DNA from 3 places in the Paenibacillus sp. J22R98 genome. Region 3 is predicted to be linked to each of the others. Evidence: riboswitches for the same ligand, from Rfam matches in the RefSeq annotation. Region 3 holds a riboswitch; each other region holds the start of a gene.
What was found. A riboswitch is a leader RNA that binds a small molecule or an ion and turns the genes downstream of it on or off. The one in region 3 is predicted to bind cyclic di-AMP.
Positions count from the first base shown of each region.

Region 1 (10,627 bases), on a different contig from region 3:
CTGGCATCTACGGCAGACAGCGCATCATCCAGCAGCAAAATCTCCGAATCAATGAGCAGCGCCCTTGCGATGGCAAGTCTCTGCTTCTGACCGCCGGAGAGCATGACGCCATTCTCGCCGACAATCGTGCCAAGTCCTTCCGGCATCGTGGCGATATCTGAGGTGAAGGATGCCATTTCGACCGCCTTCGCGATTTCGGCTTCCGAAGCCTGCGGTTTGCCAAGCGCGATATTGTCGCTGATGGATTTCGAGAGCAGCAGATGCTCCTGCGGCACATAAGCGATCCAGCGTTTCACTTGATCGATGGCGATGCGCTCAACCGGTACCCCCGAGATAAACAGCTTATCCGAATCGACGGGGTACTGTCTTAGCAGCTGCTTCAGCAGCGTACTCTTCCCGCTCCCTGTACGACCAACGATGCCAAGTGTCTGACCTCGCTCAAGGGTAAACGATACCTCACGCAAACTAGGCTGATTAGCCGTTGGATAGGTAAACGTAAGTCCCTTCATTTCAATCGTCATCGGGACAGCCACCTCTACAGGTGAAGCTGCATCCACAAGATCCGGTTCCTGCTTAAACGCCTGCTCCAACCGGTCCGCAGAAGCACTTCCCCGCTGAAGGACGTTGATAAATTCGCCGAAGGAAATCATCGGCCAAATTAACATCCCTAAATAAATATTAAAGGAGATTAACTGTCCCAGCGTGATCTCATCGTGAAACACCAGATAGCTGCCATAGCCGATGCCGATGGAGTAGCTGACGCCTACAATAAGCGAGATCAGCGGCTGGAACAGCGCATTAAGAATAGAAACTTCACGGTTGCGATCCATAACCTCCGTCGTCACACGGTCAAAGGCAGTCAGATCATGCTCCTCCTGCACGTAGGAACGAACCACTCGGATACCTGAGATCGATTCCAGCGCATGATTGTTCATTTTGCCAAAAGCATCCTGAGCCGCCATGAACCGAACCCGCACTCGCTGTCCAAGCTTGTTAATGACAATGGCCAGCAGCGGCAGCGGAATTAATGCCGCTAACATAAGCTTATAATCGATCAACGAAATCATCGTGATGATGACGACCGATGCGCCAACTAGCGTATTCACGAGCGTCATAACCCCGTACCCGGCCGTGTTGCCAATGGCGAGAATATCGTTCGTTGCCAGCGCCATCAGCTGACCGGTGTTGTTGCGCTGGAAGAACGACGGCGTCATGCGGGTCAGATGCGCCAGAAAACGTCCACGCAGCAGCTTCTCGATCAGCACCGAGTTGCCGAACAACGTTGTGATCCAAATATAAACGAGCACATATAAGAGCAATGAGAGACTCACGAGCAGCAGCACGGTGCTGCTCAGCTGAGAAGCCGTCAGCGTATGCTCGCGGATTCGGTCGATGGTGTTCCCGATCATTTTCGGCGGAACCGTCGTTAACAAGCTGACCACCGTCATTAAGCTGATGGCCAGCGTGTAATGCATCCATCTGAGTTTGAAGAACCACTGAAGCCGTGTCACGAAAGACAAGATATTGCCCCCTTTATTCATTCTTCCAAAAGTTACTACCTTGATTGTACCTCTTGCTGCGGGATTGCACCAACACATCCTGGCACTTTGTATCCCTATAGTAATTTGTCCAAAATTGGAGATCTCCTCCTACCCGCAGCAAACGAACCTCACGATATCGCCAAAAGCAAACCCGCCATCAAGCTGCACGCGAAATGACAGCCAAAGGCGGGTCTATCGTCTGAACCTATCGTTACAGCAGCGTGATCAATGAACACTTCGCGGCTTCAACGCAGCCTCTCGTCTCGGTTTGCGGCTTGCCAGGAAGACGCCGAAGAGAATAATGACAAGCCCTGCGAGCATGTTCCACTTGATCGCTTCGTTTAGCAGGACCGAACCCCAGATCAGTGCCGTGGAGGGCACCAAATAGGTGACCATCGAGGCGAATTCTGCACTGCCCATCTCGACCATATAGTAGAACAAGATGTAGGCTAAACCCGAACCAAATATCCCAAGCCCGATAATATGCGGCACATTGCTCATATCGGTCAAATGCGGCCATGTAATGGATTCTGTAGAGAAAGCGAGCGTGCCGCTGACGATCGCACTGCTAAGCAGCGTGCCGTATGTAATTTGGTACATCGAGCAGCCTCGAACGGACAGTCTTTTGGACAATTGCGAGCCCACCGCATAACAGAACGTTGCGGTGAGCATGCCGATCAGCCCAATGCCATTGACCGACAGCAAGGCGCCGGGCCGAATGCCGAGCAGAATCACTAAGCCGATTGTTGCTACGCCAATGCCAACCCACTGCATGTAATGCGACTTGCTCCGGAAGAAGAGAATGCCCACGATAATCGTCCACACCGGCGTCATCGCATTCAAGATCGAAGCCATGCTGCTCGTCAGATGCTGCTCGCTGAATCCGATCAGCGTCCAAGGCAGCGCCGTATTGATCAGGGCCATAATGAACATCGCCGGCCATGGCAGGCTCCGGAAGGCAAAAGGTTTCTTGAAGACCAGCATAATGAGCAGCACGACAACCAGTCCGCAGGATGAACGCAGAAACGCGATCGACCACGGGCCAAAGTCATGCAGCAATAGTTTGATAAAATAAAACGAACCGCCCCAAATGAGACTTAACAGCAGAAGTGCAACATAGATGAGTCTGGGCAACCTGTAATCCTTCTTTCTATTCCTTAATAATTCGGTTCAGGTTCGAATCGGTATTCCCCCAAATCGATCGTGCCGGCGGGACTTACGAACACGCCTTCGCCTTCAAGCAGGACACGCTGCATATAGCGCCCTTCACCGTCGCCGATGGCGATCTCGCCTTTTCCGTTAATGACGCGGTGCCACGGCAATCCATGCTTCTCGCTCATGGAATGAAGAATACGAACCACTTGCCTCGCCCCTCTTGGGCTGCCGGCCCGTGCCGCGATCTGACCGTACGTCATGACCGTGCCTGATGGGATATTCGCGATAACTGCAATGACTTGTTGCGTAAATGGTGTCATGACGCACCTCCTTTAATCTCTATTAGTATACACCCTATACAGCCTGTCCCTGCAAGCAATGTTAAGCATTCCACCCCGTCTGCCCTCTGCGAAATTCCCCCCTTAGGGAAAAGGTAGGGTTATATGTTAGAATAAATTTATTCTGCTGTAGGAGTGATTTCATTGCCTAATTTTCAAGAAAAACTCGAGCGTTACGCAGCTCTTGCTGTTGAGGTCGGCGTAAATGTACAGCCCGGCCAAACCTTAGTGATTAGTACATCCCTGTCATGCGCGCCTTTCGTGCGTCTTGTCGTGAAGAAAGCTTATGAAGTCGGCGCCAAAAACGTACATGTAGAGTGGAATGACGATGTCGTCACTCGCACCAAATACGAGCTTGCCCCAGACGAAGCTTTCACAGAATATCCGGAGTGGCGTGCGAAGGGCTGGGAGCAAATGGCTGCCGATAACGCAGCTTTCCTAAGCATCATCGCACCTAATCCGGATCTGCTGAAAGGCACGAAGCCTGAGCGGATCGCAAATGCGAACAAAGCGGCAGGCATCGCGCTGAAGACGTGGAGAAGCTACACGATGTCCGACAAAGTCAGCTGGTCCATCGTTGCCGTTCCATCCCCGGATTGGGCAGCTAAAGTGTTCCCTGATGTAGAGCCGAGCAAGCAAGAGGATGCGCTCTGGGATGCAATCTTCGCAGCAACCCGCATGAACGAAGAAGATCCGGTTGCCGCTTGGAAGTCGCACATTGAAGTGCTGGATACGAAAGCATCGCACTTGAACGAGAAGAAATTCCGCAAGCTGCATTACACAGCTCCGGGAACGGATCTCACGATTGAGCTGGCACCGGGCCATATCTGGATCAGCGCAGGCAGCGAGAACGCGAAGGGCGATATCTTCGTAGCGAACATGCCTACAGAGGAAGTCTTCACGGCTCCGCTCAGAGGCGGCGTGAACGGCACCGTGTCCAGCACGAAGCCGCTTAGCTACGGCGGCAACCTGATCAAGGATTTCTCGCTGACGTTCAAGGACGGTCAAATCATTGACGTGCAAGCCGAAGAAGGACTTGAAGTGCTTAAGAACCTTGTTGGCACGGACGAAGGCGCCGCTTACCTCGGCGAAGTCGCGCTCGTTCCCCATCGTTCCCCAATCTCGGATACGAACCTCGTGTTCTACAACACGCTGTTTGACGAGAATGCTTCCTGCCACTTGGCGATCGGCAAAGCCTATGCCTTCTGTATCGAAGGCGGCAAAACGATGTCCGAAGACGAGCAAGTCGCTAACGGCCTGAACAACAGCCTTGTCCACGTTGACTTCATGATCGGCTCCGCAGAGCTGAACATCGAAGGCGAGCGCGTTGACGGCACGAAAGAAACGCTGTTCCGCAACGGCAACTGGGCGTTCTAATAAAGAACAACAAAAAAGCACCACTCCACAGCCTCACGGCACACGGAGTGGTGCTTTTTATGATTTCGTTAGTTCCTTACAGCACCTTCGACAAGAACGCCTTCGTCCGTTCCTGCTGCGGACGCTCGAAAATCTGCGCCGGCGTGCCTTGCTCGACAATGTAGCCCTGCTCCATGAAGATGACGCGGTCGCCTACTTCGCGGGCGAAGCCCATCTCATGCGTGACGACGACCATCGTCATGCCTTCCTTCGCGAGCTGCTTCATAACCGCAAGCACCTCGCCAACCATCTCGGGATCGAGCGCCGATGTCGGCTCATCGAAGAGCATGATCTTCGGCTCCATCGCAAGTGCGCGTGCGATCGCGACGCGCTGGGATTGACCGCCGGACAGCGAGGCCGGATAAGCATCCGCTTTGTCGGCCAAGCCTACCTTATCGAGAAGCTCAAGCGCCTTGGCGCGCGCTTTCTGAATCGGCCATTTGCGAATTTGAATCGGGCCAAGCGTAATATTGTCCAGCACCTTCAGATGCGGGAACAAATTAAACTGCTGAAACACCATGCCAACCTCAGTACGGATACTGGTGATGCTTGTATTCTTGTCCATAAGCGACTTGCCTTCGATCACAATATTGCCGCCGGTCGGCTCTTCCAATAGGTTAAGGCAACGCAGAAACGTCGATTTCCCTGATCCGGACGGACCGATGACAACGACAACCTCTTGGCTGTTGATGTCGACATTAATATCTTTGAGCACGACATTCGAGCCGAACGCTTTCGACAACCCGGTAACTTGAATTATTGGACTCATGTGCATTACACTTTCCTTTCCAATGCATTGAGCAGCTTACTTAATGAGTAAGTAAGAATAAAGTAAATGAACGCGGCAGTCAGGTACGGCTCCCATACGCGGATGTACTGCCCTTTCATGACGTTGCTCCAATACATAATCTCAGGCGCCGTAATAAGGGCAACCAGTGAAGAGTCCTTCACAAGGACGATAAATTCATTACCGAAAGCCGGAATCATCCGTTTGATCGCCTGCGGCAGCACGATAAAACGCATCGTTTGAGCATGGGTCATACCAAGCGATTTGGCCGCTTCCGTCTGACCCTTGTCAATGGACTGAATACCAGCCCTGTATATTTCAGCCGTGTAGGCTGCAGCATTCAAAGATAAGGCGGTTATAGCCGCAACAATGGCATTCGTTTTCCCGTAAATGAGCGGAACAAGACCGAAGTGCACGATATAGATTTGCACAAGCAGCGGCGTTCCACGGAAGAAGTTGATGTAGGACTGCATCGGCCACCGAAGAAACCAGCGACGCGACATTTTTCCGAAACTAACGATCAAGCCTAGAATCGAACCAAGCAGAATGCCTGATAAAGAAATTAAGATTGTATACAGCGTCCCCTTCAATAGAAGCGGCGCATAATCCCAAATAATATCAAATCTAAAATCCATCTTAATTCGCCCTTTCGTCTTCTCTACACCGATGATTAGCCTAAGCTACAGCGAATACTCCTTAAATGGACAAGAACAAAGGACATGCGCCACTAACGCATGCCCTTCGCGTCCCTATTACTTCGCGCTTAGCAGATTCGCCGTATTCGGCTCTTCGCCAAACCATTTCTTATACACTTCAGCATATTTGCCGTTCTCGATGATCGCTTTGATCGCCGGATCCAGCTTCGCTTTCAAATCGCTGCCTTTTGGATACAGAATGCCGTAATATTCCGGCGTGAAGTTTGTAGTATCCGAAACTTCTGCGTATTTCTTGTCCGGGTTGTTCTTAATGTAATCACGTACGATCGCGATATCAGCAACTACTGCATCAGCGCCGCCTTGATCAAGCTCAAGCAAAGCAACCGCATTGCTGTCGAACTTCTTCAAATCCGTGTTGCTGTTGCCCATAATCTTCGTCATAAGGATATCAGCAGTAGTACCGGTTTGAACCGCAACCTTCTTGTCCTTCAGGTCAAGCGCGCTCTTAATGTCGCTGCCTTCCTTCACCATGATCACGTTGATCGATTCGAAATACGGCATGGAGTAATCGTAAGTTTGTTTACGATCATCCGTAATCGAAATACTGGAGACACCCGCGTGATATTCCGTGCCTTGCTTGACGCCTTCCAGCATCCCGTCCCAGCCCGTGTTATCCACTTCATACTTGATGCCGGCTTCCTTCATCACTTCATCAAGGAACTCGATATCAAAGCCTGTGATTTTGTCTTTGTCCATATATTCCATTGGAGCATAAGCCGCGTCTGTTGCAAATTTGTACGTTGTAGCGTCACTGCTGTTGCCCGCTTCGCTGCCTGCGTTGTTGTTGCTGCTCTTCGCGCCGCAACCAGAGAGAATTACTGCTGTCACTAGTGTAAGAATAGCTATAATATACCACTTTTTCATTCTGCTTCCCCCTATTTAGTAGCTTTAATTAACTAAGATTCTATCAAGAAAAGCAGCCTGTTTCAATTTAAATTTTTAAATTGTCAGGTAATCTCACATATTACCAAAATAAATGGATATCCACGGTCGTGAATAAATGTGAGCCGAAACCCCAGTATCTATTCTTCTCCAATTTCGATGTTTGGATTAAAATCCGCTACAACAAGCACATCCATGTGCCGACCTTCACGCAAAATGGTGTCGACCACGCATTTATGACGCAGCTTGCTCCAGAAGCCTTGACCGGATTGGCCAAGTACCATTTGCGTACTTTTCAGCACGTTCGCCTTCGCCAGCAAAGCAGCAGGTACATCGTTACGCGAGACGTTGCGCTCCACCTCGAATGTACCGCCAAGACGCGCCGTCAGCTCCTGCAGCTCTTCAATCCGCGCCTCTTCGCCCGGCATCGCTTCCGTTTGCACGTAATGGACATGCCAATCCGCTTTGAGCCGATGCGCAATTCGGAAACCGCGGCGAATGAGTCTCTCCGCTTTCTTGTTCACCGTGACTGCTACGAAGATCGACTCATGGCGACGCCATGGGCCGCGGAGCGAGCCGTTGCGTTCCCACGATTCCAGACGCTCATCGACATCGTCAGCGATTTCCCGCAGGGCAAGCTCGCGCAGCGCAATCAGGTTCCCTGTCTTAAAGAAACCGCAGAGGGCGTCCTCTACGTCATCATTTTTATAAATATGGCCTTCCCGCATCCGCTGCTGCAGCGTGTCAGGTGCCACATCAATCAGTTCAACCTCATCGGCAAGTCGCAGCATCATGTCCGGTACGGTTTCTTTCACAGCCGTCCCTGTAATCTGCTCCACCGCATCCTTCAAGCTTTCCAGATGGTGTACATTCATCGTAGCGATGACGGAAATGCCGGCGTCCAAAATCTCCTGTACATCCTCGTACCGCCGTTTATTTCGACAGCTCGGCGCGTTGGTATAAGCCAGCTCGTCAATCAGCACAACCTCCGGGTTGCGTGCGATAATGGCATCCACATCCATCTCCGAGTAAACCTTGCCGTCGCATTCAATGGACTTACGAGGCACAACCTCAAGCCGTCCGGCCTGATCCTGCGTTTCCGCACGGTCATGCGTCTCCATGAGTCCAACTACAACGTCGATATCTTTGCGCAGCAAATCATTGCCCTCGCGAAGCATCATATAGGACTTACCCACTCCCGGCGCTGCGCCGACATAGACCTTGAATTTCCCGCGGCGAATCCGCTCGATCTTCTTCTCTACCTCTTGCGCGCTGAGCCTCCGGTATGGTTCGGCTGTCAGCTTCGGCGTCGCCCGTTTCGTTGGGAGCACTCGCTCGCCCTCATGATCGGCTCTGTCCGCCATGAAGAAAACGTCGATGTTGCGCATTTGTTTCAGCACGCTGCCCGCGATAGAGCCTTGTGCGATCTCCTGTGCACGCGTCTGCTTGGAATGCCCCATGACGATGCGGGTTGCATTGATCAGCATCGCGTATTTAATGAGCGCGCGCGGAATTTGTCTTCGATTGCTCACCGTAATTTCTCTGAAGCCCGCATCCACCTTCTCGGTCAGCTTCAGAATGGAGCGCTTGAAGTCATCCCGTTCCTTCGTAGGCTCCTGGCTCGAATCCACGAAGACGACAACCTCCAGGTCGCCGCTAAGACGCTTCGCAATTTGCTGACCGCGCCGGATATAGATGGAGCCATTCCAGTGATACTGCGCCGCTACCAAGATGCGTTCCGTAGCGCCGGACGGACCGATGAAGCCCTGCTCCTCGCGGTATTTCTCCAGCGACTCATTCACGCCCTCGGCCATCAGCCGCAGGGCAATCTCTCTGAGCTTGCCAAGGTTCCCGCGCTTGAGCAGCCCGGGATCTTTAATATTGTTTAAACGCCCTTCATTTAGGCGTGACAGAATCGTTTCCGGCGATGCATCGATAAGCCTTACCTCATCCGCCAATTCCAGCAGATCCGCAGACACTGTACATTCCGCCGAGATACCTGTCAGCTTCTGCGCAAGCTCGGTTATCCCCTCGAGTTCGTATACATTCACGGTTGTGATGATACTGATACCGTGACTCAGAAGAAATTGGATGTCCTCCAGACGCGTCGGGAACTTCGCTTCCGGACGGTTCTCGTGCGCCAGCCCGTCTACGAGCAGCACCTCCGGATTCCGTTCCAGAATCGCATCCAAATTAAGATCTTTCTTCTCCACGTCCCCCTTGTACCAATGAATGCTCGGGATCCGCTCCAAATCAGCAAGCTGCTCCACCGTTTCAGGCCGGCGCATCGTCGATACTGCGCAGATGACAACCTCAATGCCTTGCTGCTTAAGCGCTTGGCCTTCACGCAGCATATGATAGGTTTTGCCTGAGCCACTCACGGCACCAACATAAATTTTAAGACGGCCGCGATGAATTTTGGAGATGGATAAGAGCATTTCTTCAGGGGTTTTGCGGCGGTAACCAGCCATGACAACTTCGCCTTCCTTTCTACACCTTTAAACTTACATAATCTTCGCAAACTTATTCTTCTTTGTGTCCACCTTTATTCTAATAAACAGCACAAAAAAGAAGCCTGCAGGAATTGCCTCTTTAACACAGAGGAACGCCTCTCGCGGCTTCTAGGCACAAGTTATCATCAAAGTGTCTATATGCACGAACAATCGTTGCCTCTCGTATACGCTTTCGAGGTTAGCTGACGGATTCGGGCGTGAGAGTCGCCCTACTTAAAGCATGGACCGAGCGGTCCGTTCTTCAAGATTCACCCCAGTTGAGTGGTTCCCCCGATTTCTAATCAGAAATTCAGCGCTATAGCAGAAGATTAAGCATGAATCGTATGTTACGCCTGCGCATGTCTTTTGTAAAGGAATGCCGCAAACGGTTTCGTTCTCATTTCCAGCCAACTGGCGCGAATATAACGCTTACAATGGAGTCGATCGCAAGCAGTCTCACTCTACCTCACTAATTTGCCGTTTCTCGCAAATAAGGCGAAATAGAACGGACTGCCCGCTTCTTCTCCTTAGTTATAACCGAAGCCCATCTCAATTAACCGCAATAATAGACCGATCAGGAAACCGCAAACGGCACCATTGACCCGAATCCATTGCAGGTCCTGCCCAACTTTATCTTCTATTAACTCCACCAGCTGATCATTGTCGAGCCGATCGAGGTTCTCCTTCACGAACGAGCCGATCTTCGTGTGATTCCGTTCAATGAGTCCGGCAACCTGCCCTTTCAGCCATTGTTCGGCATCCTGAACCAGTCCATGGTTGGCTTCCAAGCGATCAAGAAGACCCTCCAGCATCGGCCATACCTTAGCTGCAAAATCCTCCGAATGGAGAAATGTGATTCCCTTCTCCCGCAAGGATACAAACATGCGCGTCATCTCGCTTTCGAGATCAAATGAAGCGAGCAGCTCATCGCGCAGCGCATTCAGCTGTCCGGTTTCGGCCAAACGGGAAATCAACATCTCGAGCCCTTGATGCAGATGCTTCATAATAACAGCACGCCGATTGGTGCCCTGAACCTTGAGCTCATGAATCTTCGTCAAAATAAAGGATTGCAGCATCGTGCCCAGTTTATCCTCATCCAAATACCCGATGAACGCGTTGACCGCAAACTGCATCAGGCCGCCTAAATTCAGCCCTTTTACAAGCGTCATCGCCGCATTGCCCAGCTCGCGGCGCATCCCCTCCGTGCTCGCCCACTCTTCCGCGCGCTCCAGCAGCAAATCGAGCAGACGCTCATCTACGCCATTCTCCACCGCGTTTCGCAGGAAGCCGCGAAGCGCCG
Region 1 covers NZ_JBXENW010000010.1:77,157-87,783, forward strand. Annotated here, with positions in the region: gene AC50Y3_RS24355 (ABC transporter ATP-binding protein) at 1-1,520, opposite strand, end outside; gene AC50Y3_RS24360 (DMT family transporter) at 1,767-2,675, opposite strand; gene AC50Y3_RS24365 (MGMT family protein) at 2,699-3,016, opposite strand; gene AC50Y3_RS24370 (aminopeptidase) at 3,179-4,411, shown strand; gene AC50Y3_RS24375 (amino acid ABC transporter ATP-binding protein) at 4,488-5,210, opposite strand; gene AC50Y3_RS24380 (amino acid ABC transporter permease) at 5,225-5,872, opposite strand; gene AC50Y3_RS24385 (basic amino acid ABC transporter substrate-binding protein) at 5,990-6,817, opposite strand; gene AC50Y3_RS24390 (histidine kinase) at 6,976-9,306, opposite strand; cyclic di-AMP (ydaO/yuaA leader) riboswitch at 9,501-9,653, opposite strand; gene AC50Y3_RS24395 (DUF445 domain-containing protein) at 9,855-10,627, opposite strand, start outside.
Region 1: linked by a shared signal. The riboswitch ahead of AC50Y3_RS24390 (histidine kinase) and the one ahead of AC50Y3_RS26440 (C40 family peptidase) in region 3 are both predicted to bind cyclic di-AMP.

Region 2 (10,627 bases), on a different contig from region 3:
GAGTGCCGGAAGTTTGAGCATGGCAACCAGCCGGATTTGCATCTGGTAGAACCAGATGGCAATTCCATTAAAATCGACCAAATTCGCGAGCTTCAAAGAGAGCTCGCCTATCGAAATATAAGCACTTCACGCAAAATCTATATCGTACAGCGTGTTGAAACGATGACGCTTCAAGCCGCGAACAGCCTGCTTAAGTTTCTGGAAGAGCCGCAGTCACCGGTAGTTGCCATTCTTCTGACGGAGAATGGGCAAGCCGTTCTGCCAACGATTCGTTCCAGAACGCAGTGGGTTCCGTTTATGCCGCTTGCACCCAATGACATGCTGCAAACATTGGCGAATGAAGGTGTTCCTCAGCTGCCAGCCCGTGCTGCCGTCCATCTCGCATCGGGATTAGATGCGTGCAGGACGCTTATCCAGCAGAATGGGTTTGCAGAAATGAGAAACGTAGTGATACAATTAGGAAAGGACAGTCTCACGCGGTTTACTGCGGCGATGATGTCTGCGCAACAGCATATTTTTAAGACGGAGCTTGGTGAGCAGCCTCAGCTTCTGTTGTCATTACTCGTTTTATGGTATAAAGATATGATTCATTTTCAGGCAGGAAGACACGAGGCTCTTGTTTTTATAGATCAGCTTGATTGGATTGGTAAGCATGCATTCTCACGTTCGGCTGAGGGCTGGGTGAAATGTATGGAGTATACGCTTGAGGCAGGCAAACGCATGCGCGCGCATGTATCGCCGCAATTAGCGCTTGAGCAGCTGCTAATCCGTGTACAGGAGGGGTGAAACGTTGTATAACGTCGTTGGTGTCCGCTTCAAGAAGGCGGGCAAAATCTATTATTTTGACCCGGTCGATTTCCCGATTGATAAGGATCAGCATGTCATTGTTGAGACGGCAAGAGGGATTGAATACGGTAAAGTAGTGGTTGGACAGAAGCAAGTCGGAGAATCAGATGTTGTCCTGCCCCTTAAGAAAGTCATTCGGATCGCCGGTGACAACGACGCCAAAATTGTCGATGAAAACAAGGCAGCCGCACGCAATGCATTTGCGACCTGTCTTGAGAAAATAAGAGATCATCAGCTTAAAATGAAACTCGTTGATGTCGAATTTACGTTCGATCGCAACAAGATTATTTTTTACTTCACAGCTGAAGGTCGCGTCGATTTCCGCGAACTCGTTAAGGATCTGGCCAGCGTGTTCCGTACGCGAATTGAACTTAGACAAATCGGTGTGCGGGATGAAGCGAAGATGCTTGGCGGTATTGGACCTTGCGGCCGTGTATTATGTTGTTCAACTTGGCTTGGCGATTTTGAACCGGTGTCCATCAAGATGGCGAAGGATCAGAACTTATCACTTAATCCGACCAAAATTTCCGGCTTGTGCGGCCGTCTCATGTGCTGCTTGAAATATGAGCATGACAATTATGAGAGCGTTCGCGAAGAATTGCCGGCAGTAGGAAAGATTGTTGTCACTTCTTATGGTGAAGGTAAAGTTACCGGAATTAATGCGGGCTCCAAATCGGTTTATGTACAGCTGTTCGATGGTGGCAAACCGAAGGAACTACCGCTTGATGATGTTGTTGTGAAATAAGTAAGCAAATCCGAAGCTGTATAGCCTTGGGGTGGAGACTTGAAAAAAGACATATTTAGTCAAATAAGCGAATTGGAATCCCATATGGGAAGCCTACATCTGGAACTGGGAGCGATGAAGCAGAAAATCAAGTCGCTCTTGGAAGAAAACAACCGGCTTAGCATAGAAAATCAGCAGTTGCGCAAAGTATTAAAGCGGGAAACGGCCAGTCAAATCCCTAAGCCGGTACCGGCCGCAGCTGTGGAAGATGATTCTCATGCCATGCCAAACGATGAGCCTGTGCTGGCAAGTGACGCAATAGGCGTTGGGCAAGGGTATGACAATTTGGCGAGATTGTATCATGAAGGTTTTCATATTTGTAATTTGTATTATGGACATTTGCGAACGGAAGGCGATTGTTTGTTCTGCCTTTCGTTTCTCAATAAGGAATAAGAGACAAGACCCTTCCATAGGGTCTTGTTTGCATATTCAAGCGGTTCGAATTTGGCAGACGTAAGGAGCAAAGAATCATGGTTAATGAAGTAACACTGGAGCCGAACGAAAGGCTCGATGATTTACTAACGCATCAATTACATATTATTCAGAGTCGGGAAGTGTTCAGCTTCTCGATGGACGCCGTATTGCTGGCTCGTTTCGCGGCTGTGCCGCCTCGCGGTAAAATCTTGGATCTATGCACGGGAAATGGCGTCATACCGCTGCTCCTAACGACAAGGACGAAAGCACAGATTGATGCCGTTGAAATTCAACCTCGGCTGGCAGACATGGCAAGGCGAAGTGTAAAGGCGAATGGGCTCGAAGACCGTATTCGTATTTATGAAGGCGATCTTCGTGATTTTTATAAACAAAGCGGACATGGTAATTACGATGTGATTACGGTAAATCCACCCTACATGCCGGCTGGTACGGGGGATCAGAACGAGAATGAGCATTTTGCAGCGGCTAGGCATGAGCGTAATGGGACGCTGGATGACATCGTGGCAGCATGCGCTCGGCATGTACGACCAGGTGGCCGGGTTGCCATGGTGCATCGTCCTAATCGGTTGGTTGAACTATTGGAAACGTTCCGCAAATGGAAGCTGGAGCCGAAGCGGATTCGATTCGTGCATTCGCATGCAGGTGCTGAAGCCAATATGATCTTAATTGAAGCGGCTAGGGATGGCAAGCCGGATGTGAAGCTGCTGCCGCCGATGATCGTATATAATGAACAGCGACAATATAATGAAGAGTTAATGCGGATTTATTATGGCGATCAAGCGCCAGAAGCGGGAACGAGGGATTCGAGCAAATGATCGTACAACGTAGTTTTCATGCATCGGATGCCGGTAGCACGGATGGAGCCGGAACATTGTATCTGGTTGGAACACCAATCGGTAACCTAGAGGACATGACTTTTCGGGCGATTCGAATTTTAAAAGAAGTCGATATGATTGCAGCCGAGGATACGCGCCAAACACGCAAGCTATTGGCTCACTTTGAAATTGCGACTAGGCTTGTCAGCTACCATGAGCATAACAAAGAAGCCAGCGGACCAGAGCTCATTAGATTGTTGGCCAGCGGGCAATCCATTGCACTGGTAAGTGATGCAGGGCTTCCGGCCATATCCGATCCAGGTGCCGATCTTGTTGCAGCCGCCGCTGAAAGCGGCATTGCGATTGTACCGATTCCGGGAGCTAATGCAGCGTTATCTGCACTCATCATTTCCGGTCTGTCTACTGAGAAGTTTCTGTTTACGGGTTTCCCCCCACGGGAACGCAAGTCGCTTACGGCTTGGCTGCAGCAATTACAAAGGCAAGAGGCTACATTAATTTGTTACGAATCGCCGCACCGGATTGTAAAGACACTTGCAGTGATGCTTGAACAGCTGGGTGATCGGAAGATGGCGATGGTTCGAGAATTAACGAAGCGCCATGAAGAAGCTGCACGGGGAACGATATCCGAGTGTATGGCTTGGCTGGAAGAGAATCCTCCACTTGGCGAGTACTGTTTGGTTATTGCAGGTGTGAGTAAAGAAGAAGCTGCTCAGTTGCAGCTGGATGATCCGGTATGGTGGAGCGGGTTAGAGCTGGAGGAGCATGTTAGCCGGTACGAGGAACAAGGTGAGGATCGGAAAGAAGCCATCAAACGAACAGCGCTTGACCGAGGAATGCAAAAACGTGATGTATATAATGAAGTAATGAAAAAATAGAAGAATGCTATAGAAAAAAAAGACCTTCCTGACCATTATGGCTCAGGAAGGCATCAAGGAGTATAAAAAAGGTTAGAATTAACAGGTTTGATAAATGTATTATAACCTATAAATCTGAATTTGTCTCTTATTTTGTAACGGGAGCTGGCATTTCTGTTAAACAAACGTTACAAACGATTTTGCCTTTGAAATAAGCGACATTCTCAGCGTTGCCACAGAAGATACAAGCCGGCTCGTATTTCTTCAGCATGATGCGCTCGCCATCCACGTAGATTTCAAGAGCATCCTTCTCACCTATTCCAAGCGTACGGCGCAATTCAATCGGAATTACTACGCGTCCCAGCTCATCTACTTTACGAACAATACCGGTAGATTTCATCATATCTAAAATTCCCCTTCGCAATGGATTAACTCGTCATCATTCGACAAAATTCTATCATTTAATGCCTTAATAATACCAACGTTTCCCATAATAGTCAACCTGGTTTTAACGGTAATTGTGACCAGTTATAACCGATTACCGCCGTAAATAGGCACTTATTCAATATATATATAGTACTTCAAACGAAGTGCGGTTGGAAATGATATTGCGACATTATTCGACATTAGTTCGACATTTGTGTCGAATGATTGAACTTTAAGGAGCGTGATTCGACATGAGTGCTGCTCATCGAGAAGAAAAACTCGCGGAAGAGAAAGTATTTAAGGATCCCGTACATAAGTATATTTACGTTCAGGATCGACTGATTTGGGAACTAATTAATACAAGGGAATTTCAGCGGCTACGCCGTATTCGCCAGCTTGGCACATCCTATTTGACCTTTCATGGCGCAGAGCACAGCCGGTTCTCGCATTCCCTTGGCGTTTACGAGATTACCCGTAAAATCATCTCTCAGTTTGAGCGCGGCGGCTATACCGATTGGCCAAAGGAAGAAAAGCTCGTTGCCCTATGTGCAGCTTTGCTTCATGACATCGGACACGGCCCCTTCTCTCACTCCATAGAAGATGTGTTCGACAGCCATCATGAGGAGTGGACCTGCCGCATTTTGCTTGGAAATACGGAGATCAATGCAGTCTTATGGGAATTTGATCCGAGCTATCCCGAGCGTATAGCCGCTGTTATTTGCAAAACCTATCATCAACCGATTGTCGTTAGTCTGGTCTCCAGTCAAATGGATGCCGACCGCATGGATTATTTGCTTAGAGATGCGTATTTTACAGGGGTGAATTACGGTACCTTCGATCTGGAGCGAATATTGCGGGTATTGCGGCCATATCAAGGCAGAATCGTGGTGAAGGAAAGCGGCATGCATGCGGTCGAGGATTATCTCATGTCTCGCTATCAGATGTACTGGCAGGTTTATTTTCACCCGGTTACAAGAAGCTCGGAAATCATATTAAGGCAAATCTTTCGAAGGGCGAAGGAGCTCTTCGGGAGTGAATATAAATTTCATACATTAATGAAGCCAATAAAGAGGCTGCTTACGGGCACAATGGACATTGAAGCCTATTTGGATCTGGACGAAGCACTTGTTCAAACGGCTTTCGCCCAATGGGTCCATGAGCCTGATGCTGTGTTATCGGACCTATGCCGCCGGTTTCTCAATCGCAAGCTGTACAAGTATGTTACGATGGATCATCCCGATGAGAAGCTATGGCAGGAAATACGCGACCACTTGCGAGAAATCGGCCTTCATCCGGACTATCACCTGGAAATTGACTTTCCCTACGACATGCCCTACGATGTTTATCGTCCCGGTTCAACAACCGCTGCAGGCAAAGAGGAAAAACCTCCGATTCTGCTGCTGAGCCATGATGAACAATTGTCGGAAATTTCAAGCCGTTCGGATATCATTCGATCCATAACGGGTATCCATCAAGGTAAGTACCACCTTTATTACCCGGAGGAACCGCTGCGCGAATCAGCCCACAGGCTGCCTGCGAAACTCCGCGAATTATTTGCTTTAATGTAGAAAGGGGTTCCGAAAGACACCATGTTAATCGACACGCATACGCATTTAGACTCGCATAAATTCGACGAAGACCGGGCGGAAGTTATCGAAAGAGCGCAGGCTGCCGGCGTACATAAGCTCATCAATATCGGTTTCAACCGTGAAACCATTCCAACCACGATGGCACTTGCCGAGCAGTATTCCTTTATTTATGCCGCCGTCGGCTGGCATCCGGTTGACAGCATTGATATGCGGCCAGAGGATTTGGATTGGATTGCGTCGCTCTGCGATCATCCGAAGGTCGTGGCGATCGGTGAAATTGGACTGGATTATCACTGGGATACCTCGCCTAAGGATGTTCAGCAGCGTGTATTTCGCGAGCAAATCCAATTAGCTAAGCAGAAAAAGATGCCGATTGTTATCCATAACCGTGATGCCCATGAGGATGTCGTTACCTTGCTCCGAGAAGAGGGCGCCAAGGACGTTGGCGGCGTCATGCACTGCTTCTCCGGCAGCTGGGAAACGGCGAAACAATGTCTCGATATGAACTTCTATATTTCATTCGGTGGACCGCTTACATTCACCAATGCAAGGGTGCCAAAGGAAGTGCTTTCACAAGTGCCTTTGGACCGGATTTTGATCGAAACGGATGCTCCATATTTGGCACCGCATCCCCATCGAGGGAAACGAAATGAGTCTTCTTTCGTCCGTCTTGTAGCAAACACGATTTCGGAGATAACAGGTAAAAGTGTGGAGGAAGTCGGCAAAATAACCACGGAAAATGCAATGAAATGTTTTGGAATCTGATGAAAACGGCTTTGAAAGCAAGGATTTGGGACTATTCTCGTGATAAAACTGATTTTTTTTGAAGAAATTGCTTACTTTTCGCCTATTTTTCCTTGAAATTCGTTAAAATCGTCATTAATCAGTTCTTTACAATGTGGCGCGGTAGACGTTATGATTCATTTCAGAGCAACAAAACTTGTATTCCTTTTCCAATAAAACGCTTAATCTCCGATGATCGGAGAGCGGGGGAACCAATTGTTGAAACTGTTTGTAGCAAGAAGAAACAGCTTGTTCGTTTCTTCTCCTTAAAAACGTGTTCGTCGACTAAAGGGCGACACTGTTTTGTACAAAGGCAGACAGTGATAGACATGAAATTCTTCTTGGGGTGAATTTTGCGACCGGCGCAGCAATGTTAATCGTGCCATTAGCGAATAGGGCGACTCTCACGTCCGAATCCGACAGCTAACCTCGCAAGCGTCAATAAGAGAGATCAACCTCGTGAATGCAACTCCATGCTACCATTGTCTAATGGGAAGCCACGAAACAGATCCTCTGTCGTCGGGCTTCTTTTTGTTTGAAAGAAGCATAAACTGACGACAAAAGCTGTATTATGGAAGTGGTCCGGGGCGGAAATTGGAAAGAAAATCTCTATAGTCGCGTCTATGTAATCATGCGTAACAAAGGCGGCGGGGCTATGTAAGGAGGACCGAAGAAATGGGAGCACTCCAGCTTAAGGACACCCATGGGAAACGATCATCCAGCATGTCTTTCGCATTGCGATGGAAGCATGAGAACGTGCGTTTAATTGTACTAAGCGCCATGATCTCAATCGCTATGACTTTCATGTTTCTGGTGTTGTTGTACGGAACGGCTGACAAGCGCGTGTCCGTAGTAGTGAATGGACGAGAAACCATTGTCTCTACGAAGCAATGGGTCCTTCAACGCCTACTGGATGAACAAGCTATTGCAGTTGGCACTTATGATAAAGTGTCGATGCCGCTGGATGGCGGTATTAAAGACGGTGACCGAATCGTTATCGATCAAGCGGTGCCTCTTATTGTAAAAGCTGACGGCAAAGCAAGAACGTTGTACACGACAGAAAGAACCGTACAGGCGGCGATCGATCAGGCTCATATATCGATACGCAGTCAAGATAAGGTAGTACCTTCATTATCCTCGACACTTAAACCGAATATGATCATCTCGATCACTCGGATTGACACGAAGATCTCGGAGAGTACCCACCCCGTTCCTTTCTCCATTGTGAAGAAGGATAATCCCAAGCTTGCGCTAGGGAAAGAACAGCTTGTCCAAACGGGTAAACAAGGCACTGTCGTTAAGCGTTATGAAAAGACTTTCGAAGACGGCGTTCTAGTCTCACAGACACTGGTCGAGAAGTTGACCAAGTCACCATCTGTCGATCAGATCGTGTCAGTCGGGACGAAGAAGCCTGAGCCGAAGGTAACGATGCTAAGGGCGAATTCGCCGAGTGTATCTACCATGACGAAGCGGGGCGTTACATTCAGTGCAAAGAAAGTATTGAAGAACGTAACCCTTACGGCTTATTCAGCCGGCTTGGCTTCAACAGGTAAAGGAAAGAACCATCCACAGTACGGCATAACCGCATCGGGATCACGCGTTCAGGAAGGCCGTACCATTGCGGTCGATCCGAAAGTCATTCCGATCGGCTGGTGGGTGTATATCGAAGGGATCGGTTTCCGCCGTGCAGAGGATACGGGCAGCGCAGTCAAAGGCAACAAGATTGATGTTTATTTTGACAGCGAGTCGTATGCCGATAAGTTTGGTCGGAAGCGGGGCTATACCGTATATGTGCTTGGGCCGAAGAAGCCGGAAGCCGTATAGGAAGTATTTCCGCGGTATGAACATGCGTATCGTATTTCGAACGTAAATATGCCATCATAAGAAGAGGCGATGCCTCTTCTTTTTGCATGTTGTACGGAAGGGAAGGAATGGAGTCCCATGATTAAAGAAATCATTGTAGTAGAAGGAAAAGATGATACAGTTGCCATCAAGCGAGCCGTAGATGCAGAAACCATTGAGACCGGGGGTTCGGCTATAGGCGAAGCGGTTATCCGCCGCGTTATGTTAGCTCAGGAGCGAAGAGGCGTTATTATTTTTACCGACCCTGACCATGCAGGCGAGCGAATCCGCAAAATCGTAGCGCAGCGAGTACCAGGCTGCAAGCACGCCTTTCTCCCACAGGAAGAGGCGCTCTACAAAGGAGACATTGGTGTCGAGAACGCATCACCGGAAGCCATTAAGCGAGCACTCGCTAATTTGCGGACAGAAGCGACGTCTGACACTGCAGGTCTTGCCGAGGTTACGATGGATGATTTAATGCAGGCAGGTCTGCTCGTACATCCGCAAGCTTCGGATAGACGGCTGAAGATGGGCAATCTGCTCGGAATCGGCTATGCGAATGGCAAGCAGTTCTATAAACGCTGTTCGATGTTTCGCATCACGCGCGAGGAATTTATGCGGGCTCTAACCACGATGGAGCAGGCGAGCGAAGGAGATCAATAATGACAGAGGGAATTAAGGCGGGTGTCGATGTTGCTTCACCGAAGCGGACGAAAGACATTATCGCCAGATACGGTTTCACCTTTAAGAAAAGCCTCGGTCAGAACTTTCTGATCGATCAAAATATTTTACGCAACATCGTCAGTGCAGCTGAGCTGGATGAGACGAAAGGCGCGCTTGAGATCGGACCGGGTATCGGCGCATTAACACAGAAGCTGGCACACGCTGCAGGGCGCGTAGCCGCAGTTGAGATCGACAATCGGCTGATTCCGATTCTAAGGGATGTATTGGCCGATACGCCGAATGTGCACGTCGTACATGGTGATGTGCTCAAGCTTGACCTCGCCGAACTGCTGAAGGAGCAGTTTGCCGGGCTCACAGGCGTAAGCGTCGTAGCGAACCTGCCGTATTATGTGACGACACCGATCCTCATGAAGCTGCTGGAAGAGAAGCTGCCGCTTGAGCACATCGTCGTCATGATCCAGAAGGAAGTCGCGCAGCGGATGGCTGCTAAGCCCGGCGGCAAGGAGTACGGCAGCCTTAGCGTTGCTGTACAGTACTATTGCGTGCCTGAGCTTGTATGCATTGTGCCGCACACGGTATTCATTCCGCAGCCTAATGTCGATTCCGCGGTGATTAAGCTGTCGCTTAGGGAAAAGCCGGCTGTTGAAGTCGAGGACGAAGCGCATTTCTTCCAAACGGTTCAGGCCTGTTTCGCGCAGCGCCGCAAAACCATTGCGAACAATTTGACCGCTTATGTAGGCAAAGTCAATCGCGAGAAGCTCGGACCGCTGCTTGAAGACATCGGCGTTGATCCGTCCCGGCGCGGGGAGACCCTGTCGCTTGAAGAGTTTGCCGCATTAAGCCGTGCCCTGCTGGCTGCGGACTTACAAGCAACTAACTAAAAAATAAAAGTGAGCGCACCATCAGGGGCGTCTCCCCATAGGATAGACGAAGAGGTGATTTGCCCATGAAGCAAGGGGACCTGGTCGTCCGCAAATCCTATGGCGGGGACGTCCTTTTTCGTGTTGCGACAATTCTAGAACAGACAGCCATCCTGAAGGGCACCGACTATCGTCTGCTTGCAGACGCGCCAATTGTCGATTTGTCCGTTATGAGCGATCCGGAATCCTCCGGCGCGGCGAGGCAGGCACGCATTAAGGCCAATGAGTCCACGCTAAGGATGCAGGAACAACGCGAGCAGCAGATAATTGAACGTGAACTGCAGCGCGCGCAGAGCCAATCCCAGCCGTACTTTGAGGTGCCCGGAAAAGTACTTCATTTGGACGGGGACAGCAACTATATGAGAAAAAGCATGCAGCTGTATACGCAAATGCGCGTCCCTGCCCACGGGGTATACGTGCATGAATCCCAAATGGCCGACGTGGTGTACCGACTGCTTCCGCAAATCAAACCGGATATTGTCGTGATTACCGGCCATGACGGCGTGCTTAAGACGCGGAACCAGGACGATTTGCATAACCTGGCCAGCTACAAAAACTCGCAAAATTTCGTCAATGCGGTACGGATAGCGCGTCAGTATGAGAAAAGCAAAGACAGCTTAATTGTCGT
Region 2 covers NZ_JBXENW010000016.1:4,800-15,426, forward strand. Annotated here, with positions in the region: gene holB (DNA polymerase III subunit delta') at 1-786, shown strand, start outside; gene AC50Y3_RS28525 (PSP1 domain-containing protein) at 791-1,591, shown strand; gene AC50Y3_RS28530 (initiation-control protein YabA) at 1,676-2,023, shown strand; gene AC50Y3_RS28535 (tRNA1(Val) (adenine(37)-N6)-methyltransferase) at 2,101-2,880, shown strand; gene rsmI (16S rRNA (cytidine(1402)-2'-O)-methyltransferase) at 2,877-3,776, shown strand; gene AC50Y3_RS28545 (AbrB/MazE/SpoVT family DNA-binding domain-containing protein) at 3,904-4,158, opposite strand; gene AC50Y3_RS28550 (HD domain-containing protein) at 4,433-5,749, shown strand; gene AC50Y3_RS28555 (TatD family hydrolase) at 5,771-6,535, shown strand; cyclic di-AMP (ydaO/yuaA leader) riboswitch at 6,723-7,006, shown strand; gene AC50Y3_RS28560 (resuscitation-promoting factor) at 7,229-8,377, shown strand; gene rnmV (ribonuclease M5) at 8,495-9,058, shown strand; gene rsmA (16S rRNA (adenine(1518)-N(6)/adenine(1519)-N(6))-dimethyltransferase RsmA) at 9,058-9,960, shown strand; gene yabG (sporulation peptidase YabG) at 10,026-10,627, shown strand, end outside.
Region 2: linked by a shared signal. The riboswitch ahead of AC50Y3_RS28560 (resuscitation-promoting factor) and the one ahead of AC50Y3_RS26440 (C40 family peptidase) in region 3 are both predicted to bind cyclic di-AMP.

Region 3 (10,627 bases):
ATCTCGGAAAAGCAAACATATACATGCTTTAGATGCTTGTCAACGGGAGGGAATCTTTCAATGAATCCACGTCACGCCAAACGTTTTCTACTCTTTGCCCTCGTCGCCGTGATTCTCGGCTTAACGGCAAGGCAAGGGTTCGGAGATGCCTGGATTTCGCAATATACATACGCCTCCGCTCCTGCCAAGAAAGACACGGCGCCGAAGCCTGCTGCTCCGTCCACCGCGCCGGAGCCCGATATTGTGATGCAGCCAAAGCCGGTTGCGCTCAGCAAACGGGTGACGGAGTACCACATCGATGTGAAACTCCAGGAGGATACGCATATGTTGATCGGGGAGCAGTCTGTCACATGGACAAACCCCGGCAGGCAGCAGGTGTCCGAGATGTATTTTCATCTGTATCCGAACGCCTTCCGCTCCAAAGACACCACCTTCATGAAAGAGTCCGGCGGTCAGCTCCGAAATGATAAAGCGACTGCGGACAGCATCGGTTATATGAACCTGCTCTCATTGGAGACGACTGAAGGCTACAGCCTTCTCCCGCGCCTGCATTATGTGCAGCCAGACGACAACAATCCCAATGACTTAACGCTGGCCAAGCTGCGGCTGCCCAACGCTGTCGCACCGGGCAAGAGCGTTACGCTTCGCATGAAATTTGAGGTCAAGCTCCCCGAGGTATTCGCGCGGATGGGCTATTCCGGCAACTTCATCATGGCCGGCCAATGGTTTCCGAAGCTGTGCGTTTACGAAACAGCAGGCACACGCGGCCGAGCAGCCGAGGGCTGGAACATTCATCAGTACCACGGCAACTCGGAGTTCTACAGCGACTTTGGTATCTACAGCGTGAAGATTAACGTCCCTGACAGCTATAAAGTAGCGGCAACGGGCTTCCAAACCAAACCTTCCGTCGTAGCGAATGGGCGCAAAACCTACCAATACTACGCCGATGATGTGCATGATTTCGGCTGGTCGGCCTCACCGGATTTCGTCTATGCGGAGGAGCCATTCTCCACGGACGGCGTTCCGGGCGTTCGAATCAAGCTCTACTTGGATCCCCTGCACGCGAAATTCAAGGACCGCTATATGCACGCAGCCAAGTCCGCGCTCGCCAAATATGCCCAGTGGTACGGCGCTTATCCATATACCACGCTCTCTGTCGTAGTTCCGCCTAAAGGCGGCAACGGTGCGGGCGGGATGGAATATCCGACACTGATTACCGCATTCTCCGCAGACAACGATAACCCCGGCTACGATCTGGAGCGAACGGTCGTCCACGAGATCGGCCATCAATATTGGTACGGCATGGTCGCCTCCAATGAATTCGAAGAGGCATGGCTCGACGAAGGCTTTACCTCCTATGCCGAGGACAAAGTGATGGAAAGCGAGTATGGCGTGGAGCCGAATTTGCCGGTGGAAGCAAGCTACATGACGAACCCGGCCCCGCTGAAGCAGCTGTCCTGGTCGTATCACAGCAACAATCACTACGCGGAAAATGTGTACATGCGCGCGAAGCTTGTGCTCTTCGGCATTGAGAAACAAGTAGGCGCACAGACAATGCGTAAGATCATGCGGACTTATTTCCAAAAATATAAATTCAAGCATCCTTCCACCGCCGACTTCCAGCGTGTCGTAGAATCCGTAACGAAGACGAAGTGGAACGATTACTTCAGTCATTTCGTGTACGGCGATGAAATGTCCGACTACTCGGTCGCTTCCATTCACGTACGTCCGGTGAAACAAGGCAATGAGACACAGTATGAATCGGTTGTGCTCATTAAGAAGACAGGCGGCAGCTCCGGGCCGGTGTCGGTGGTGTTCCATTTTGCCGACGGAACGCTGATGCCTAAAGTGTGGGATGGCCGAGAATCCCACATTCAATATAAAATCGTCCATTCCTCCAAGCTGCTATGGGCCGCCGTCGATCCGCACAACGACAACGTGCTCGACAACAAGCATATCAACAACTTTATGAAAGCCGAGCTAGCTGAGAAATCACGCACACGCTGGAGTGTCGGCGTCTCCAAGCTGATTGAGAGTATTTTTGCTTCCATCGCATGGTGACGAGCCTCGTAAAAATGATCTGGGAGGTGATGATAAATGAGAACGCACATGAAGCAAGGCTGGCGACTGACCGTTAAGCACTTCTACATTATCATTATGTTGTTTCTATATGAGCTGATATGGGGCTTCTTCCTCTATCGAACCATCGAAGGCATTACCGTGCCGCTTCTAAAAAGGTTCCCGGACAGCATCGGCAGCAGCGGGACGGCCGTTCAGCTCTTCATGACGGAGGCGCAGTTCCAGCTCATCAAGACCGATCTGATCCGCCCATACATCTGGCTCTTCTGCGGGCTGCTGGCTGGGCGCATTGTGATCACCCCTTTCCTGAATGCAGGGCTGTTCCACTCTCTCCATCATGTGACGGACGCGGACGGAACAAAATTTCTAAAAGGCATTCGAGCGGCTTGGAAACCGGTAGCGCTGCTCTACTTGGTGGAGACGACGCTCACGCTCCTCCCGGCCATCTGGCTGCTGCCTCGGGCTTTAACAAAACTACTGGCAAGCAATTCACTGCTGGAGTTTGCGCAGCATGCAGGTCCGTGGGCGGGTGCTTGGCTCGCTTGGGCGGTTCTGATCCACCTGCTCTTCCTCTCCATGCAGTTCGGAGCGGTCGCCGGAACCGGCACCCTCCGGTCCTTATGGACATGTATTGCGAACTTCCTGCCTTTCGCCGGCATTTCCCTTCTCATGTGGGCCATCGGAGCCGTGCTTAGCATGACCATTGCCTCCGTCTCGCTGCTTTGGGCAGGTTTGCTGGCACTTATCCTGCATCAAGGCTACCAGTTAATCCGAACCATCATGAAGGTGTGGACGGTAGCCGCCCAGTACGACGCCTGGCAGTCGAAACAAGTCTAATCCGTGCGCAGAGGCCGCCCACCATGTCATGTTAATGGCAGTGGGACGGTCTCTTTTTCAACTAATAACTGGCATATAAAAGACAAACCCCTCGACAGAGCGGGTTTTTTTGACATGCGTCTTTATTCAAGATGAGACATGCTTTGCAGGGATGGGCTGCGCGTGAGCGCGGTGGTGAGCGAGACCCAAAACGGCTCAAACCAGCGGCCGCTATACGAAAATGAGAGGTAAAAGGTTGCATTCTAATAATTTTAATTTGTGAACAAGTTGTGAACTAGGAAGGAGAAGGAAGAAAATGATCGAATAATTATGCCTAGAAATGAAAATTTTGCCGAATTCCCATCACGGGAAACGGGGGAACCATCTTGGGTGAATTGATCCCGACATCCGCAAAGCGAGCCGCGGAATGCCAGAGGTGATCATAGGGAGCCTTCAACCGAACCCCACAGCTAACCTCGTAGGCACTGGAAGGAGTTTCCCGTTTTGAAAAAGATTTCTGCACTTTTGATCGGACTGGCGATGCTTCTACTTTTTCAAACAGGAAGCGTTTTCGCGCAATCCAAAATGGATGGGGTCATCTCAGATCTGATCGGTACACCTTATGTGTACACCGGCACGACAACGAAAGGGTTTGACTGCTCCGGATTCACCATGTACGTGTTTAATAAACTCGGCGTGGATATCCCGCATGCATCCCGTTCGCAAGCACAGCTGGGCAAGAAAATCGCGAAAGCGGATTTGATTGCCGGCGACCTCGTATTTTTTAATACGACAGGCAAAGGAATCTCGCATGTTGGCGTCTATGTTGGAGAAGGCAAGTTTGCACATTCCTCCAGCAGCAAAGGTGTGACCATCAGCGCACTAAGTGATTCCTACTATTCCAAACGGTACGTTACAGCACGTCGCGTGATGAGCCCGGAAACGTATGAGAAATACGCGAACGAGCCTTCTGACGAAGCAGATGGCGGCGACGACGAGTAAGTTTGATTGCACCTGCCTAGGTGCCTGTGTGAGCACAAAAGAAGCCGCAGCTGTTCGTCCTTCGGGACAAGCATCTGCGGCTTCTTTTGTTTCACTATAAGATATTCGGGATTACCGCCTTAAGTAGCGCACCCACCAGAACGTTCGGCCAACCTGGATATCGAGCTTGCTGCCAAGCGGCGCAAAGAGATCATGCAGCTCGATTGGCGTCGCACAGCCCTCGCTCCGGCGATCGGCCATGACGACGATCGCGCCTGAGGCAAGCCGCTCATGCCAGGCTTCGAGAAAGTTTTGACGCTCACCTGCCGGCAGCTCACCGAGGCAGAAGCAAGCAAGCCCCGCATCGAACGTATCCGCTACTGCCTTGAGCTCCTCTTGACGAACCGCCTTCGTCACCGGCGTTGTCAGACGCGGCGTTCTCGGCCCAGTCACCCGCAGCACACGCCGTCCCGCCAACGTATCGGTTAACCCCACCTCTAGCTTCTTCCACTCTGCTCGCCGATTCTCTAAGCTGTCCCGCCATCCTGCCATGCCGGATTCCTCCTGTATGGGTTCTTTTTTTAAGTTTATGTAACGAAGCCTAACAAATGACCGATTTTTGCAGCCGCAACCGGTGGGGACTGTCTAAAGAGGAATCGATTGACTCATGATGAATAGTAGGATGATAGAGATGGGGATGAGCGTCGGCGTGACCGTGGGGAAAGGCGCTGGCTCGACGGTTGAGTGCCGAGAGAATGGGAAGGCGTCGGTGTGACGGCTGGTACGGACGAAAGGGCGAAAGGCGCTGGCTCGTCGGTTGAGTGCCGAGAAGGTCGTTTCATTGCAGTGGGGCTGCTGTTCGCCTGGACGGCGCTCCGGGCCGGGGTCAGCGGCAGTGGTCCTCCGTGTTAATGCAGTGGTTGCACGCTAACGAATCGTAGAGGTCTTATTTTAGGGAAAATCGCTACTTTTCGATTCTAACGAATCCTAGCGGTCTTATTTAGGTGAATTGGGCTGGAAAAGGGCAGTTTCCGGCCAAATAAGACCTGTAGGATTCGTTAGATTTTTATATCGTGATTATTGGCCGAAATAAGACCTGTGGGATTCGTTAGAATTTTTTAGCGAGTTCGTTTGCTGAAAAAAGGGCTCTGAGGTGCGCTTTACCGTTAAAAGTAGCTGCTAACGTCTTCTGGAGATGGAATTATACGTTTAAGTTTTCATAGATAAGGAGGTTTCGCTATGTCACTCTCTTCTCCCGCGCTCGCGGGATTTCATAAGACGCTGGCCGGTTGGTTTGGGCATACGTTCGGCGAGCCTACGCCTGTCCAGCTGGAAGCTTGGGCCGCCATTGTGGAAGGCCGTCATACGCTGATTGCCGCGCCAACCGGCTCGGGCAAAACACTGGCAGCGCTGCTGCCCTGTTTGAATCGGCTTGCTCAGCGCAAGCTGGCTGCTGCCGCACGGGGTAAAGCCCTCTCGGCAGGCGTCCGTGTGCTGTATATCACGCCGCTAAAAGCGCTCAACAATGACATTCAGCACCATTTGATTGGATTTATGGAGGACATTGAGCGGTTTGAAAGTGGCGAAAGCGACGACGCGACTGAGACATGGCCGGGCATCCGCTCAGCGGTACGGACCGGCGATACGCCTTCAAGTGAGCGTGCCCGCATGGCTCGGCGCCCTCCCGACGTGCTCGTGACGACGCCGGAGTCCCTCTATTTGCTGCTCACCTCGGACAAAGGTCGCAGCATGCTCGGAACGGTCGAGACCGTTATCGTCGACGAGATCCACAGCCTTGCCGGCGACAAGCGCGGCGCGCATTTGTCGCTCTCGCTGGAGCGGCTGTCCGCGCTCGCGGCGCAGCCCGTGCAGCGGATCGGCGTGTCTGCGACGCAGAAGCCGCTGTCGCGGGTCGCGCGATTTCTTGGCGGATGGGAGCCGGCGGCCGGCGCGGGGTTTGGCGCAGGTGCACGCGCTGGAGAAAATGTAGGACGAGACAGTGCGGGGCGCAGCGAAGGGCTCGGTGCGGGCGAAAGCAATGCGGTGCGCAGTGACGGGCTCGGTGCGACCGATGGCTATGCCTTGCGGAGTGACGGGCTCGCCGCGGGCGATGGCTATTCGGAGAGCAGTGGCGGGCTCGGTGCGAGCGATAGCATAGGTGCGGCACAGCGCGGCGGTTTTGGTGCGGACGTAGCCGATAGCGGAGATGCATCGCGAGATGGCGGCGAGGCTATTGGCGCATTCGCCTCCGGGCGGCAAGACGAGCCCGAGCAGGCGCATCCGCTCGGCTACGCGCAGCGCCCCGTGGTCATCGTCGAGAGTACGATGACCAAATCCATAGAGGTCCGGGTTACGATGCCGGACCTCAGCCGCCCTGCCCGCACGCGCGATGGCGTGTGGCAGCCCATCATCGAGCGGATGATGGCGCTGATGGAAGGCGCACGCTCCGTGCTGCTGTTCGTGAACAGCCGCCGCATGTGCGAGCGGCTGGTGCTGCGGCTCAATGAGCACGCCGGTTACGAGCTGGCGCGCGCGCATCACGGCAGCCTCTCGCGCGAGCGGCGGCTCGAGGTCGAGCGCATGCTCAAGGCCGGCGAGCTGCGCTGCCTCGTCGCCACTTCCTCGCTCGAGCTCGGCATTGACGTGGGCCATGTCGACCTCGTGATTCAGGTCGACTCGCCTAAAGCGGCTGCCGCGGGCATCCAGCGAATCGGCCGCGCCGGCCACGCCGTTGGCGACGTGAGCCGCGGCTTTATCATAGCGCGATCACGCAGCGAGCTGCCGGAGGCGGCTGTGCTCTGCCGCAACATCGGGCGGCGCGACATCGAAGCGATCACCCTGCCGCGAGAGCCGCTCGATGTCTTGTCGCAGCATATGACATCCATCGTGGCGGCGGAAGATATCTCGGTAGATGCGTTATACAGACTCGTCATACAAAGCGAATGTTTCCGCAGCTTCCCGCGAGAGCGGCTGGAAGCGGCGCTCAAGGTGCTGTCGGGATTTTACCCATTTGCACGGCCTTTAATGGAATGGGATCGCAGCACTGATATGCTTCGCAAGCGGGCCAATACATCTATGGCAGCTATCACCGGCGCGGGCACGATTCCACAGAGCTCCGCCTATCCTGTTCATCATGCTGACAGCCGCACTCATTTAGGCGAGCTTGATGAAACCTATATTGCCGAGAGCCGTGTTGGGGACGTGTTTCAGCTGGGCACGAGCTCTTGGATGATTAGCAGCATTGAGAACGACCGCGTATATGTCCAAGAAGCACCGAACCGCTTCAGCGAGATCCCGTTCTGGCAGGCGGAGAATGCCAGCAGAAGTGTCGAGGTCGGCATTCAGCTCGGCCATTTTCTGGAGCAGCTATCCACTAGGCTGGCACTGGATGACCCCACTAATAAAAGCGACTCCGAGCTGGAAAAAACACGGGAAGACGTCACCATCGCTTGGCTCGACGCGGAATATGGACTTGATCATTATGCTGCTTCTGAGCTGATCGGGCTCGTCCAATCCCAGCATCACGCACTCGGATTACCGACCGAGCGGCGGATCATTATCGAGCATTATCGCGATCTGATGAACCAGACGCGCATCATTATCCATAATCCGTTCGGCAGACGCATTAACCGAACGTGGCTGCTCGCAATCGAACGGCAATTTCAGCGGCTGCTGCCCTATTCGATGTACGGCAACGCCAAAGACAACGGCATCGAGCTTGTAGTGCCCGATTGGGATGCCTCCTGGCTGCAGACGCTGTGGCAAATTACGGCCGACAGCGTGGAGTCCCTCCTCACAGAGGCGATTACGGGCTCACCGTTTCTCGGACTGTCCTTCCGTCGTATCGCAGAGACGTCGCTTCTTCTCTCCCGCAGCTTCACGCGTACACCAATGTGGCAAAAGCGTCTGCGCTGCGAAGAGCTGCTGAAGCAATCGCTCCCTTATGCTGAGCAGTTCCCTTATCTGGAGGAGGCTATGCGGGAATGTCTGCATGACTACCTCGATACGAACGGGCTGAAGCAGCTGCTCGAAGCCATTACCGCAGGTCAGATCGAGGTGCTTGTTAAGGAATCGCATGCGCCATCGCCTTTTGCCGTTCAATTCCTCTCCGACTACGCCAATATGATGCTCTACGAAGGCGACGGCTTGAGTGAAGCGACCCAGCTCCAATTGCTCAGTATAAGCAAATCGCTGGCCGGCCAGCTCTTCGGCGAGGAAGCCGTTCAGCGAGCGGTCGATCCCGGCATTGCACAGAAGGAGCAGGAGCGGCTGGAGACAGGCGGCCGACAAGTCCCGTCAAACGCCGAAGAGCTGTATATGTTGCTAAAACAGCGCGGCGATCTGTCGACCGAAGAACTTATCGCCATTGCCGGTGAAGGGGTGCCGGGATGGCTGCAAGTTCTTCAGCAAGCAGGTCGGATAGCGGAGCAGACGATTGGCCGCGGGCAGCGCCGCTGGATATGCGCGGAAGAGCAGGACATGTACGCTGCTTTCCCGAAGGGCGACAGCGCCATTGCCTTTATTGCCGGTCGCTTTGCAGACCACCGGCTGTCTTTTACCGAGGAGGAGCTGCGCGAGCGCTATCCTCAGCTTTCGCCAGCAGATACAGCACGTATTCCTGAGGTGCTGCTGCAGCTGGATCGGATCGAACCCGCTCCTTTCGCCGAAGGCGATGAAGAGCGGATATGGACGAGCCGGCAAGTAGCCAAACGCCTGATCCGCCTGACCATGGAGCAAGCACGAAAGCAAGCTGAGCCAATCGATCCCATTCGTTGGTGCACGCATATGTCCATGCTCCAGCATGCTCTTTCGGGCTCGCAGCTAAGCGGCATCGATGGTCTGCGCATGGTTATCGAGCGGCTGCAGGGTTTCTTCTTGCCCGCTTCGCACTGGGAGTCCGTTGTGTTCCCTTCGCGGGTAATCGGCTATCGCAAGGATGACCTGGATTTGCTCTGCGCCTCCGGCGAGATCATCTGGATCGGCCGCAAGGAAGAGAGCGAGAAAGAAGGCAAGATTGCCTTCTTCCTCTCGGAATCCAAGCCGCTCTATGCGCCTGTCATCGCACGAGCCGTCCAAGCTGCCGACAACACCAAACATCCTCGCCTGCTTGCACTGCTGCAGGAAGGCGGGGCCAGCTTCCTGACTAAGCTAAGCCGCGACTATGGTAAAGTACCGTCCGAGCTGCTGATCGATCTGCTCGATCTGATCTGGGAGGGCACGGTCTCGAACGACCAGTTCGCGCCGCTGCGTCTGCAGCTGCAGACCAAGGGCAAGCAGCTCGCCCGCACCGGTTCCGGCCTTGGGCGCTGGTACTGGACGGGTCCGCTCAGCGAGCAGCCCGCCCGACCAGCCTTGCCCGTTGCGCCTGCCGTGCCCGCCCAACCCGTTCAGCTCGGCCAGCACGCCGATCCCGGGCGGCCCGACCTTGCGGCCAGCGCCTTAGCCGCTCCGATCGACGCCGCCCAGCTGCGCTCCGTATCCTCCGAGCTGTCGGAATCGGCGCTCCACTGGACGCAGCATTTGCTGGACAGCTACGGCATCGTATCCAAGGATCTTGTCGCCCAGCTCTCGCCATTCAGCTGGGAGGAGCTGCTGCCCATGCTCAAGCAGCTGGAGCAATGGGGCGTCGTAACCCGCGGCCTGCTGGTGCAGGGCGTGCAAACCTTGCAGTTCGCGCGCCGCGAGCAGATCGCTTCGGTCCGCCAGCCGCTGCCCGGCCAAGACAATGCCGCCGTCACTGTCCTCGCCGCAACGGACCCGGCCAATCCATTCGGCCTGGCTGCCGATTGGCCGAGCGTACGCGGCACCGGATTCGCTCGCAAGAACGGCAATTACCTCGTGCTGCAGCACGGGCAATGGCGCTTCTGGCTCGAAAATAACGGCCGCCACATCGTCGACCTATCTTCATTATCGTCTTCGTCCGATGCCGCCCCACCAAGCAGCAACAGCAATACCGTCGGCACGGCCGAGCTCAAAGAAATTTTCCGCATGCTGCTTCGCCAGCACGGACTCAGCAAGATCAAGATCGAGCGCTGGAACGGGGAGCCGATAACCGAATCGGCCGCCGCCCAAGAAATGCTGCGAGCCATGGGCGCCGAGCGCGATAACCGCTCACTAGTGCTGTGGCCAAGCAACCTTCGCTAATACAAGCAGCTTCTCTTTCCACAACCAATCAACCGTCACAAATACAAGCAGTCTCTGTTTCTGCAATCAAGTAACCTCGCTAGCACTAGCATCTTCTGCAATCAAGTAACCTTCGCTAAACACAAACAAACCTCTCTTACCGCAGACCTATGCTGCGGGCAGGGAGGTTATTTTGTTATGGAAAACCGTTATATTTTCATATCGTTCCTCTCTCCCAGATATGTTATGGTGGAAATAATCTATCACGTGAGGAGCACGAGAATGTCTCGGTTAGTCTATCTGGGTTGTTTCGCTTATCTGGTTGTCGGGCTCGGTCAATTGGTCATCGGCGCTATCATGGAACCGATGGTTCACGCTTATGGCGTACAGTACGGTGATGGCGGTCAGCTCGTCATGCATCAGTTTCTCGGGGGTATGGTTGGTATTCTGTGCGCACCTTGGCTCATCGGGAAGATTGGCAAAAAAGCGGTGCTGCTGTCCGCCATCGGCTTCATGACGGTAGCTGAATTCCTATACACACTGCTGCCGCCATGGTGGGTGATGCTCACGATTGCGCCTTTTGCCGGGGTTGGTCTTGGCATGACGGAAGCGGTCGTAGGATCCTTTA
Region 3 covers NZ_JBXENW010000012.1:33,088-43,714, forward strand. Annotated here, with positions in the region: gene AC50Y3_RS26430 (M1 family aminopeptidase) at 61-2,061, shown strand; gene AC50Y3_RS26435 (hypothetical protein) at 2,098-2,916, shown strand; cyclic di-AMP (ydaO/yuaA leader) riboswitch at 3,236-3,395, shown strand; gene AC50Y3_RS26440 (C40 family peptidase) at 3,400-3,897, shown strand; gene AC50Y3_RS26445 (hypothetical protein) at 4,009-4,428, opposite strand; partial or broken gene AC50Y3_RS26450 (DEAD/DEAH box helicase) at 5,116-5,817, shown strand; partial or broken gene AC50Y3_RS26455 (helicase-related protein) at 6,262-7,959, shown strand; partial or broken gene AC50Y3_RS26460 (Lhr family ATP-dependent helicase) at 8,683-10,020, shown strand; gene AC50Y3_RS26465 (MFS transporter) at 10,282-10,627, shown strand, end outside.